Proteiniborus sp. DW1: one gene and its partner. The protein of the gene in region 2 binds, or shares a complex with, the protein of the main gene of each other region. Links are inferred from orthologs where the notes say so. Each region holds a gene or a part of one and is shown on either strand. Other genes may lie near its edges.

What was found. Proteins that work in one complex are often made in the same cells at the same time.
Region 1: the proteins of secG (region 2) and secY are in contact, whole or in part, in a crystal structure (PDB 5AWW), measured with the Thermus thermophilus proteins. The link is inferred for Proteiniborus sp. DW1 from one-to-one orthologs. Residues at the interface, in WP_223903268.1 of Thermus thermophilus: Tyr5, Ile9, Tyr12, Leu13, Ala16, Leu19, Val20, Val23, Leu24, Gln26, Glu27, Pro28, Gln30, Gly31, Ala32, Asp34, Leu35, Met36, Gly37, Gly38, Ser39, Ala40, Asp41, Leu42, Phe43, Ala45, Arg46, Val48, Tyr53, Thr56; in WP_096411648.1 of Thermus thermophilus: Leu14, Gln16, Arg17, Phe20, Ile34, Pro35, Pro37, Ile72, Arg108, Arg109, Asn112, Gln113, Arg116, Ile117, Ile120, Pro145, Gly146, Trp147, Phe152, Phe155, Val156, Val159, Thr160, Val162, Ala163, Gly164, Ala166, Leu167, Trp170, Glu173.

The regions. Positions count from the first base shown.
Region 1 is NZ_FMDO01000049.1:36,801-41,984, forward strand. The notes cover bases 318-3,317. They hold secY (preprotein translocase subunit SecY), read right to left. Parts: upstream 2,457-3,317; coding sequence 1,179-2,456; downstream 318-1,178. Other genes in these bases: map (type I methionyl aminopeptidase), read right to left, coding at 318-494; DW1_RS12500 (adenylate kinase), read right to left, coding at 497-1,144; rplO (50S ribosomal protein L15), read right to left, coding at 2,458-2,901; rpmD (50S ribosomal protein L30), read right to left, coding at 2,929-3,105; rpsE (30S ribosomal protein S5), read right to left, coding at 3,118-3,317. In the rest of the region: more of map, read right to left, coding at 1-317; more of rpsE, read right to left, coding at 3,318-3,624; rplR (50S ribosomal protein L18), read right to left, coding at 3,642-4,010; rplF (50S ribosomal protein L6), read right to left, coding at 4,028-4,567; rpsH (30S ribosomal protein S8), read right to left, coding at 4,608-5,006; DW1_RS12540 (type Z 30S ribosomal protein S14), read right to left, coding at 5,039-5,184. UniProt on the Bacillus subtilis protein: The central subunit of the protein translocation channel SecYEG. Consists of two halves formed by TMs 1-5 and 6-10.
Region 2 is NZ_FMDO01000030.1:28,215-33,973, forward strand. The notes cover bases 1,270-4,026. They hold secG (preprotein translocase subunit SecG), read left to right. Parts: upstream 1,270-2,411; coding sequence 2,412-2,642; downstream 2,643-4,026. Other genes in these bases: eno (phosphopyruvate hydratase), read left to right, coding at 1,270-2,238; DW1_RS07145 (sodium-translocating pyrophosphatase), read left to right, coding at 2,674-4,026. Also shown: gpmI (2,3-bisphosphoglycerate-independent phosphoglycerate mutase), read left to right, coding at 1-836; more of eno, read left to right, coding at 943-1,269; more of DW1_RS07145, read left to right, coding at 4,027-4,698; DW1_RS07150 (alpha/beta fold hydrolase), read left to right, coding at 5,247-5,759. UniProt on the Bacillus subtilis protein: Involved in protein export. Participates in an early event of protein translocation.

The DNA of each region.
Region 1 (5,184 bases), on a different replicon or contig from region 2:
AAGTCTCTAACTACTGAAAAACCATTACTTTCGACGTACTTTTGTATTGCATGAGAGATATCGGATAATCTATTGCCTACTTTAGCATATTTTAGACCTTCATAAAAAGATTGTTTTGTCACTTCTATTAGCTTCATATCTTTTTCTGAAATTGTGCCTACAGGATAAGTCTTAGCTCCATCTCCATAATATCCATCAACTATCGTCCCGATATCTATACTTATAATATCGCCATCTTTTAACTTGTTTAATCCAGGAATACCATGAACTACTACCTCATTAATAGAAGCACAAATGCTTCCTGGAAAACCGTTATAACCTTTAAAAGCAGGTAATGCACCGCGACTTCTAATAAAATCTTCTGCCGCTTCATCTAATTCCTTAGTAGTCACTCCAGGCTTAATCATGCCTTGGAGAAAGGCATGTGTCTCAGCAACAAGCCTTCCCGCTTTTGACATTAATTCTATTTCTCTATCACTTTTTAAAATAATCATTATTACTCTCTCCCTAAAGATGCTACTATGTCTTCGAATACTTTATCAATATCTTGTTTTCCATCTATGTTAATTAGTATTCCTTTTTTCCCATAGTAATCTATTAGAGGCTCAGTTTGTTCTAAATATACTTCGATTCTTTTTGTCACTGTTTCTACAGTATCATCTTTTCTTTGAATAAGCTCTCCACCACAAACATCGCACATATTTTCTTTCTTTGGTGGATTAAACTTAATGTGGTATGTTGCTCCACAGTCTTTACATACTCTTCTTCCAACTGCCCTGTCAATTAGCTCCTCTTTTTCTACGTCTATGTTTATAACGTGGTCTAATTCATAGCTTAAGTTTTTTAGTTCAGTATCTAAGGCATCAGCTTGATTGACAGTTCTTGGGAAACCATCTAGCAAGAAGCCTTCTTGGCAGTCTTTTTCTGACAATCTATCCTTAACGATAGCTACTGTTAATTCATCAGGTACTAGCAATCCTTTATCTATATATTCCTTTGCTTTAACACCTAAATCAGTACCTTCTTTTATATTTTTTCTGAACATATCACCTGTTGAAATATGTGGTATGTTGTATTTTTTTACTATATTAACCGCCTGTGTTCCCTTACCTGCACCAGGTGGTCCTAGTAGAATAAGTCTCAATAATATCATCTCCAAAGGTTGTATTTATAATATACTATTTTAAGAATCCTTTGTAGTGTCTCATCATCATTTGAGCTTCTATTTGCTTCATAGTCTCTAGACAAACACCCACAACAATTAATATCCCTGTACCACCAAAGTGGATGTTTAGCTTTATAATAGCTTCAAGTACTACTGGCAATGTTGCTATGATTGCTAAAGCTACTGCGCCAGCAAACGTCACTCTTGAAATAACTTTACTTAGGTAATCTGAAGTTGGTCTTCCTGGTCTAATTCCAGGTATAAATCCACCATGTTCTTTTAGGTTATTTGCATACTCAACTGGATTAAACTGTACTGCTGTATAGAAATATGTGAAGAAAATTATTAGTAATATATTTAGTATGGAATATATCCATGCTCCAACAGCACCATTTAATGTAAAGTAATTTGTAATGAAAGCTGCAAATTTACCGTTAGGATTTAAGAACATTGCTAAAATTTGGGGAAATTGTAGTAATGATGTAGAGAAGATTACAGGAATTACTCCTGCCATCAACACTTTTATAGGAATATGTGTGCTTTGGCCACCATACATCTTTCTTCCTACAACTCTTTTAGCATATTGAACAGGTATCTTTCTAGTACCCTCTTGTATAGCTATAACACCAACTATTATAACTAAGGCTACTATTAAGAACCCAATTATTTCTAAAACTTTTTCTCCTGCCAATACTAATTTAAACATATTGATTAATGCGCCAGGCGCTCTTGAAATGATACCGACAAATATAATAAGAGAAATACCATTTCCAATACCTTTTTCAGTAATAAGCTCTCCTAGCCACATTAAAAATGCTGTTCCAGCAGTTAATACTAAAACAATTACTGCTACTGGTAGAAATTCTTTACTAATAAGAGCTCTGTTAAAAAATCCAACACTAATACCAATTGCTTGGACTAGAGCAAGGATAATTGTACCATATCTAGTGTACTCAGCGATTTTCTTTCTTCCTTCTTCGCCTTCTTTTGCTAGAGCTTCTAAGCTTGGAATAGCAATTGTCAATAACTGTATAATAATTGAAGCAGTTACATATGGGTAAATATTAAGAGCAAAAATCGTAAAATCTTTAAAAGCTCCCCCAGCCATTAAGTTTAGAAAATCTAGCATTCCCCCAGAGCTAGCAGCAAACATAGAATCTATAACAGTCCTGTCTATTCCAGGTACTGGAATACTAGAGCCTAATCTAAACACTACAAGCATGGCAAATGTGAATAATATTTTCTTCCTTAAATCAGGAATTTTCCATGCGTTCCTTAAAGTGGATAGCATTTTAGATCACCTCTACCTTTCCCCCATTAGCCACTATTTTTTCAGCAGCTGATTTGCTGAATTTGTGGGCTTTAACAGTTAATTTTTTGTTTAATTCACCATCACCAAGTATTTTAACTCCATCTTCAAGCTTTTTGATGATGCCTGCTTGAATAAGAAGTTCAGGTGTTACTTCTACATTATCTTCAAATATATTTAAATCATCAAGGTTAACTATTGCGTATGTTTTAGCAAATATATTTGTAAAACCTCTCTTAGGTAATCTTCTATATAATGGCATCTGTCCACCTTCAAAACCTGGTCTTACTCCACCGCCTGAACGAGATTTTTGTCCTTTTTGTCCTCTACCAGCAGTTTTTCCTTGACCTGAACCAGTACCTCTACCTAATCTTTTAGTCTTTCTGCTGCCGCCACCTTGATTTGGTCTTAATTCATGTAGTTTCATGGTTGCACCTCCTCTTATCAAAAAGTTCTACTCAATAACTTCAACCATATAATTAACTTTTTCTATCATACCTCTAATTTGAGGAGTATCTTCTTTTTCTACTATTTGACCTATTTTCTTAAGTCCTAAGGCCTGTATAGTTCTTTTGTGAGCCTCTATCCTACCGATTGGGCTCTTTATTAGTTTAATTTGAATTTTAGCCAAGGTATTTCCCCCCTAACCTAATAACTCTTCAACAGTTTTTCCTCTAAGTCTAGCAACATCTTCTGCTCTCTTAAGTTGTTTTAGAGCTTCCATAGTTGCATTTACCATGTTTCTAGGATTATTGGAACCTAAGGATTTACCTCTTAGGTCTCTAATACCTGCAAGCTCAATAACTGCACGTACAGGACCTCCAGCTATAACTCCAGTACCTTCTGAAGCTGGCTTTAGTAACACCTTTCCTGCTCCAAACTCTCCTACTGTTTCATGAGGAATTGTTGTACCTACTGTTGGTACTGCTATTAAATGTTTTTTAGCATCTTGTACTGCTTTTCTAATAGCTTCTGGAACCTCTTGGGCCTTAGCCATACCTACTCCTACATGCCCATTTTCATCTCCTACTACTACTAGTGCACTAAATCTAAAGTTTCTACCACCTTTAACAACCTTAGTTACACGATTTATACTAACAACTCTTTCTTGTAAATCTAATTCGTTAGCATCTATACGACCATGTTGCATTATTTTCCCTCCTTCATTTAGAACTTTAATCCGCCTTCTCTTGCTCCTTCTGCAAGTTCCTTAACTCTTCCGTGATAAATATATCCGCCTCTATCAAATATAACTTCTTCGATGCCTTTTGCTAGAGCTTTTTCTGCTACTAGTTTTCCAACAGCCTTAGCAGCCTCTTTGTTGCCAGTCTCCCCTAGCTTTCCTTTTAGTTCTTTATCGAGTGTAGAAGCAGACACTAAAGTTCTTCCTGCTTTGTCATCGATTATTTGCGCATATATGTGATTTAAACTTCTATACACATTTAATCTTGGTCTCTCAGGAGTTCCAGTTACAGTCTTTCTGATTCTTAAATGCCTTTTTTGTCTTTTTACATTACTATTTACTTTTTTAAGCACCTGTTTTCACTCCTTTCCTACTTACCTGTCTTTCCTTCCTTGCGTCTTACATTTTCGCCTTCATATCTTATACCTTTACCTTTATAAGGCTCTGGTCTTCTCCAGTCTCTAATAACTGCAGCATAGTTTCCAACCTGTTGCTTATCTATACCCTTAACAATTATCTTGTTAGGTGCTGGTACCTCTACTTCTATACCTTCTGGATCCTCCATTTCAACTGGATGAGAAAATCCTAGGTTAAGTACTAGCTTTTTACCTTGTTTTTGAGCACGATAACCTGTTCCTATGATCTCAAGGCTTCTAGTATACCCATTAGTAACCCCTTCGATCATATTAAATAATAATGTTCTTGTTAAGCCGTGTAGTGATTTGTGTCTCTTTTGTTCTGTTGGACGAGACAAATGAATCACATTATCTTCTATATTAATTTTAATCTCTTTATCAAGCTGTTGTTCAAGTTTTCCTTTTGCGCCTTTAACTACTACATAGTTGTTTGCATCAATTTTTACTTCTACGCCACTTGGTATAGTTATCGGCTTTAAACCTATCCTTGACATGACTTATACCTCCTTTTCCATTAAATCAGTCTTTTATCTATTACCAAATGTAGCAGATTACTTCTCCGCCTACGCCTTCTTTTCTTGCTATTTTATCTGTTACAATACCTTTTGATGTTGAAAGAACTGCTATTCCTAGTCCGCCCAATACTCTAGGTATCTCATCACTTTTTACATAAACCCTTAAACCTGGTTTAGATATTCTTTTAATACCAGAAATTATTTTCTCATTATCTTTTCCATATTTAAGTTGTATTCTTAGAATACCTTGTTTTCCATCTTCTATTACATCAAATCCTTTTATAAAACCTTCTTCTAAAAGGATGTTAGCTATTGATTTCTTCATATTTGAAGCTGGGATATCCACAGTCTCATGTTTTGCATTATTTCCGTTTCTTATTCTTGTAAGCATATCTGCAATTGGATCAGTCATCACCATTCGAGTCTACCTCCTTCCATTTTAACAATCTATTACCAGCTCGCTTTTTTTACTCCAGGAATCTGTCCCTTGTAAGCTAGTTCTCTGAAGCAAATACGGCAAACTCCGAACTTTCTTAGGTAAGCATGTGGTCTTCCACAAATCTTGCATCTGTTATATTCCCTGGAGCTGAATTTCT
Region 2 (5,759 bases):
TTGTGCCTTCAGTAATAATGAATAAAAATAAGCCTGTTGCAGTAGTAGATGAGGGAGATTCTATTATATTCTTTAACTTTAGGCCTGATAGGGCAAGACAATTAACAAGGGCATTTGTAGATGAGGACTTTGAAGGCTTTGAGCGTAAGAAAAAGGTCAATACTCATTATGTGTGCATGACTCAGTATGATAAGACCATAGAAAACGTAGAAATAATTTACAAACCTCAAAGCTATACAAATACACTAGGTGAGTATATAAGTTCATTAGGCATGAAGCAACTAAGGATTGCAGAAACTGAAAAGTACGCTCATGTTACTTTCTTTTTCAACGGAGGTGTTGAAAAACCAAATGAAGGTGAAGACAGGATATTGATACCCTCTCCAAAGGTAGCAACATACGATTTAAAGCCTGAAATGAGTGCTATAGAAGTTAAAAATGAAGTAATAAACAGAATTAAAAGTGGAGTATATGATCTAATTGTACTTAACTTTGCTAATACAGATATGGTAGGACACACAGGAGATTTTAATGCAGCTGTAAAAGCTATTGAAATAGTTGATGCTTGTCTTGGTGAAATAGTTCATGAAATTAATAAAGTAAATGGAAAAGTGCTTATTACAGCAGATCATGGGAATGCTGAAGAGATGATAGATACAGAAACAGGGGGGAAGCTTACTGCCCATACTACTAATAGAGTACCATGTATAATTGTAGGCGAAGGTAATGTAAAGCTGAGGGAAGGAATTTTAGCAGACATTGCCCCCACTTTATTAGATATTATGAATGTTCCAATTCCCCGGGAAATGACTGGAACATCATTGATAATTAAGTAGTTTTAGCGATAGTGGAACAGTAGTTTAATGATAGTGTAGCGATAGCTAAACAATTGTTCAACTACTGCTCACTATTGGTCGAATTAAAACAAGGAGGTTAACAACCATGACAATGATAACAGACATTTATGCGAGAGAGATACTTGACTCGAGAGGAAATCCAACAGTAGAGGTTGAGGTATGGACAGAAAGTGATGGATATGGAAGAGCAGCAGTGCCTTCAGGTGCTTCTACTGGTGCTTTTGAAGCTGTAGAATTAAGAGACAATGACAAAGATAGATATTTAGGCAAAGGAGTAACTAATGCTGTAAATAATGTCAATGAGATAATAGCTCCTGAAATTATAGGGATGGATGCACTAGACCAAGTAGCTATAGATATGAGGCTTATAGAGCTTGATGGTACAGATAATAAGGGGAAACTAGGAGCTAACGCAATTCTTGGAGTGTCAATGGCAGTTGCAAAAGCAGCAGCTGATACATTAGGATTACCACTATATCAATATTTAGGTGGAGTAAATTCAAAAACCCTACCAGTTCCAATGATGAACATACTAAACGGTGGAGAGCATGCTGATAATAATGTAGATATTCAAGAATTCATGGTAATGCCAGTTGGGGCACTTACTTTTAGAGAAGCTCTTAGAATGGGAGCAGAAATATTCCACAATTTAAAGAAAGTTCTAAAGGATAAAGGATTAAATACTGCTGTAGGTGATGAAGGCGGATTTGCTCCAAACTTAAGCTCTAATGAAGAAGCTCTAGCTACTATAGTAGAAGCAATTAAAAAGGCTGGATATAAACCAGGAGAAGAAGTATTCTTAGCATTAGACGTAGCTGCTACAGAAATGTACAACAAAGAAACTAAAGTTTATACTTTAGCAGGTGAAGGAAAAGAGTTCACTTCGGCTGAAATGATTGATTTCTACGAAGAATTAGTTAATAAATATCCTATTATATCAATAGAAGATGGTTTAGATGAAGAAGATTGGGAAGGCTGGAAAGCCTTAACAGAAAGATTAGGAGATAGAGTTCAATTAGTAGGTGACGATTTATTTGTAACTAATACAAAAAGACTAGAGAAAGGCATTCAAACTGGAGTTGCTAACTCAATATTAATTAAGCTTAACCAAATTGGTACTATTACAGAAACCCTTGATGCTATTGAAATGGCAAAGAGAGCTGGATATACAGCAGTTGTTTCACATAGATCAGGTGAGACTGAAGACTCTACTATTGCTGATTTAGTAGTAGCTGTTAATGCTGGACAAATAAAGACAGGTGCACCTTCAAGAACAGATAGAGTAGCTAAATACAATCAATTGCTTAGAATAGAAGATATGCTTGGTGAATCTAGCCAGTATAGAGGAAGAGAAGTCTTTTATAACATAAAAAGAAAATAAAGTAAGCAAGAAGGTATGAATTTCCTAAATTTGCCGAATACTATCAATAGTCAACTATTGATAGTATTCGGCAATTAGGTTTAAAAGCTCATAAACACCTAAATACTTGTTGATTTTATATTGCCACTGTGTTAAAATTATTGTGTTCATGAGACAGAACAGGAGGTGGAAAGATGCAAACATTATTTTATATTTTAATTGTAATAGCGAGCTTGGCACTTATTGCTAGTGTATTATTACAGTCAGGAAAAAGTGCTGGATTATCTGGCAGCATAGGCGGTGGAGCAGAGAGCATTTGGGGTAAAAACAAAGGAAGAAGCTATGAAGGAATACTTAGTAAAATAACTACAATATCTGCAATAGTGTTCGTTATATCAGCATTAGTTTTAACTGCATTGCAGTAATAGTAATTTTTAGTCAAGGAGGAAAGGGTATATGGACATATTTTTAATCTCAGCACCAGTTGTTGGGATAATTGCGCTGTTATTCGCTTTGTATAAAGCATCAACAATTAACAAGGTATCTCCTGGTAATGATAGAATGAAGGAAATAGCATCTTACATTGCAGATGGTGCTATGGCTTTTCTTTCAAGAGAATATAAAACTTTAGCAATATTTGTTGTTATATTATTTATAATTTTATCATTAGGGATAGATATATTAACTGGTGTAAGCTTCTTAATTGGAGCGATTTTTTCAGCTTTAACAGGATTTTTTGGAATGAAAGTTGCTACAAAAGCCAATGTTAGAACTGCTAGCGCTGCAAAGGATGGTGGAATGAATAAAGCTCTTAGCGTAGCATTCTCTGGTGGAGCAGTTATGGGAATGGCAGTTGTAGGGTTAGGACTTTTAGGTGTTGGTATTCTATATGCTACTATAGGTAATCCAGCAACTATAACAGGTTTTGGACTTGGTGCTTCATCAATAGCTCTTTTTGCACGTGTTGGTGGAGGTATATATACTAAAGCTGCCGACGTAGGAGCAGACCTTGTAGGAAAGGTTGAAGCAGGTATTCCAGAAGATGACCCAAGAAACCCTGCAGTTATAGCTGATAACGTAGGAGATAACGTAGGTGACGTTGCAGGTATGGGTGCTGACTTGTTTGAATCTTATGTAGGTTCAATTATATCAGCTATTACATTAGGTGTAGTAGTATTTGATGCAAATGGAGCATTATTCCCATTAGTGTTATCAGCAGTTGGAGTAATTGCTTCTATAATAGGAACTTTCTTTGTAAGAGCTAAAGAAGGTTCAGATCCTCAAAAGTCTCTTAATACTGGTACGCTTGTAAGTTCAGTACTAACAGTTATTGTTGCATTCTTCTTAAGTAAGAGTATGTTAGATTCATATCAGCCTTTTATTGCAATACTTTCTGGACTAGCAGTAGGATTAATCGTAGCTAGAATTACTGAGTATTATACTTCAGGAGATTTCAAGCCTGTTCAAAGCATCGCAGATGAATCAGAAACAGGAAGTTCAACTAATATTATTGGTGGATTATCAGTAGGTATGATGTCTACTGCATGGCCTATAATAGTTATTGCTATAGGTATACTTGTAGCTTTCTTTGCTACAGGAGGAATAGCAGACCCTGCCAAAGGTCTTTATGGTATAGCACTTGCTGCAGTAGGTATGCTATCTACGGCTGCTATGACAATAGCTGTAGATGCTTATGGTCCAATAGCAGATAATGCTGGTGGTATAGCAGAGATGAGTGGATTACCAAAAGAAGTACGTAATGTTACAGATAAACTTGACGCTGTAGGAAATACAACAGCAGCAGTTGGAAAAGGATTTGCTATAGGTTCAGCAGCACTTACAGCATTAGCATTATTTGCATCTTATACACAAGCAGTAAATCTTTCTAGCATAGACTTAACTCAACCAACAGTAATTGCTGGATTATTAATTGGTGGTATGCTACCATTCCTATTCTCAGCTATTACAATGAAAGCTGTTGGTAAAGCAGCATTCAGTATGATAGAAGAGGTTAGAAGACAGTTTAGAGAAATTCCTGGACTAATGGAAGGTAAAGCAAAGCCAGAGTACAGAAAATGTGTTGACATCAGTACAGCAGCTGCATTAAGAGAAATGATTTTCCCAGGACTGTTAGCAGTTATTGCTCCTATAGCTATAGGGGTAATTCTAGGAACTGATGCATTAGGAGGTTTACTAGCTGGTTCGTTAGTTACTGGAGTTCTAATGGCAATATTTATGGCTAACGCAGGTGGGGCTTGGGATAATGCTAAGAAGTACATCGAAGAAGGTAACCATGGTGGTAAAGGTAGTGAGGCTCACAAGGCAGCAGTTGTTGGAGATACTGTTGGTGACCCATTCAAAGACACATCAGGACCATCAATCAACATACTTATTAAGCTAATGACAATTGTAGCATTAGTATTTGGACCTGTTTTCTTATTAATTAATGAAGGTGCAGGTTTAATAAGCAAGTTATTTTAATTAATATAGCATATGAGAAGGTGATTCTATGAATTGCCTTCTTTTTTTGGCTCTTTATCAGTTGATGTTAATATGTTAATTAGAGAAAAAATTAAATTATTGAGTAACCTATAGTAAACTTTAAAAGTAAATTATAAAAAATGATGGGATATCTAAATAAAATTTAATAAGATATGCAAGGGCTTAGAATCATACTGAATGTGTGAATTCTAGGCCTTTAATATTGTTAGATTTTGTGCAATCAGGACATGATAAATTGTCAGTAAATGTAGAAAATAGTATCCGCTCGCAAACTTAAGAAGAAAGAACACGAACATGGTAAAAAAAGCTAAAACGCGATAGAATATAGACTATGGAATATTATCAAAAGTTCTGATATAATCATATAGTACTTTAAAAGTAAATTGCAAAATAAGTGTAAAGGCTAGATGAAAAAGAAATATAATAAGTATGAAGGCTAATTAGATTTTTTTTTAGATATAAAGACAAAATATAAAAATGTCATGACAAATATAAAGTAAATTATAATTATACAGGAGTAACAGGGTATGAATGTAAACATTGAAAATATGGACTTAAATTACATATGCGAGGGAGAAGGAAAGAACATATTAATCCTTCATGGCTGGGGTGCAAGTATTGATACCATAATGCCAATATTTAATTACCTTAAGAATCATTTTAAGGTATATGCCATAGACTTCCCTGGTTGTGGCAAGAGTCAGAAACCTAAGGAAGTTTTGGGCGCTTTTGACTATGCTAGAATTATAAAAAGGTTTATTGACATTATGGAAATGAATGAAGTAATACTAATTGGTCACTCTCATGGAGGAAGAGTATCCTTAGTTTTAGCCAATAAGTACCCGGAGTTAGTGAAGAAAATGATTTTAATAGACAGTGCTGGCCTAATTCCAAAAAGAAAACTAAAATACTATGTTAAGGTTTACACATTTAAAACATTAAAAAAGCTATATAGTCTGGCTTTCTTCTGGATGAACAAGGAAAAAGCAATGGAACGCTTTTACAAGAAATTTGGTTCTGATGACTATAAGGATGCAGAT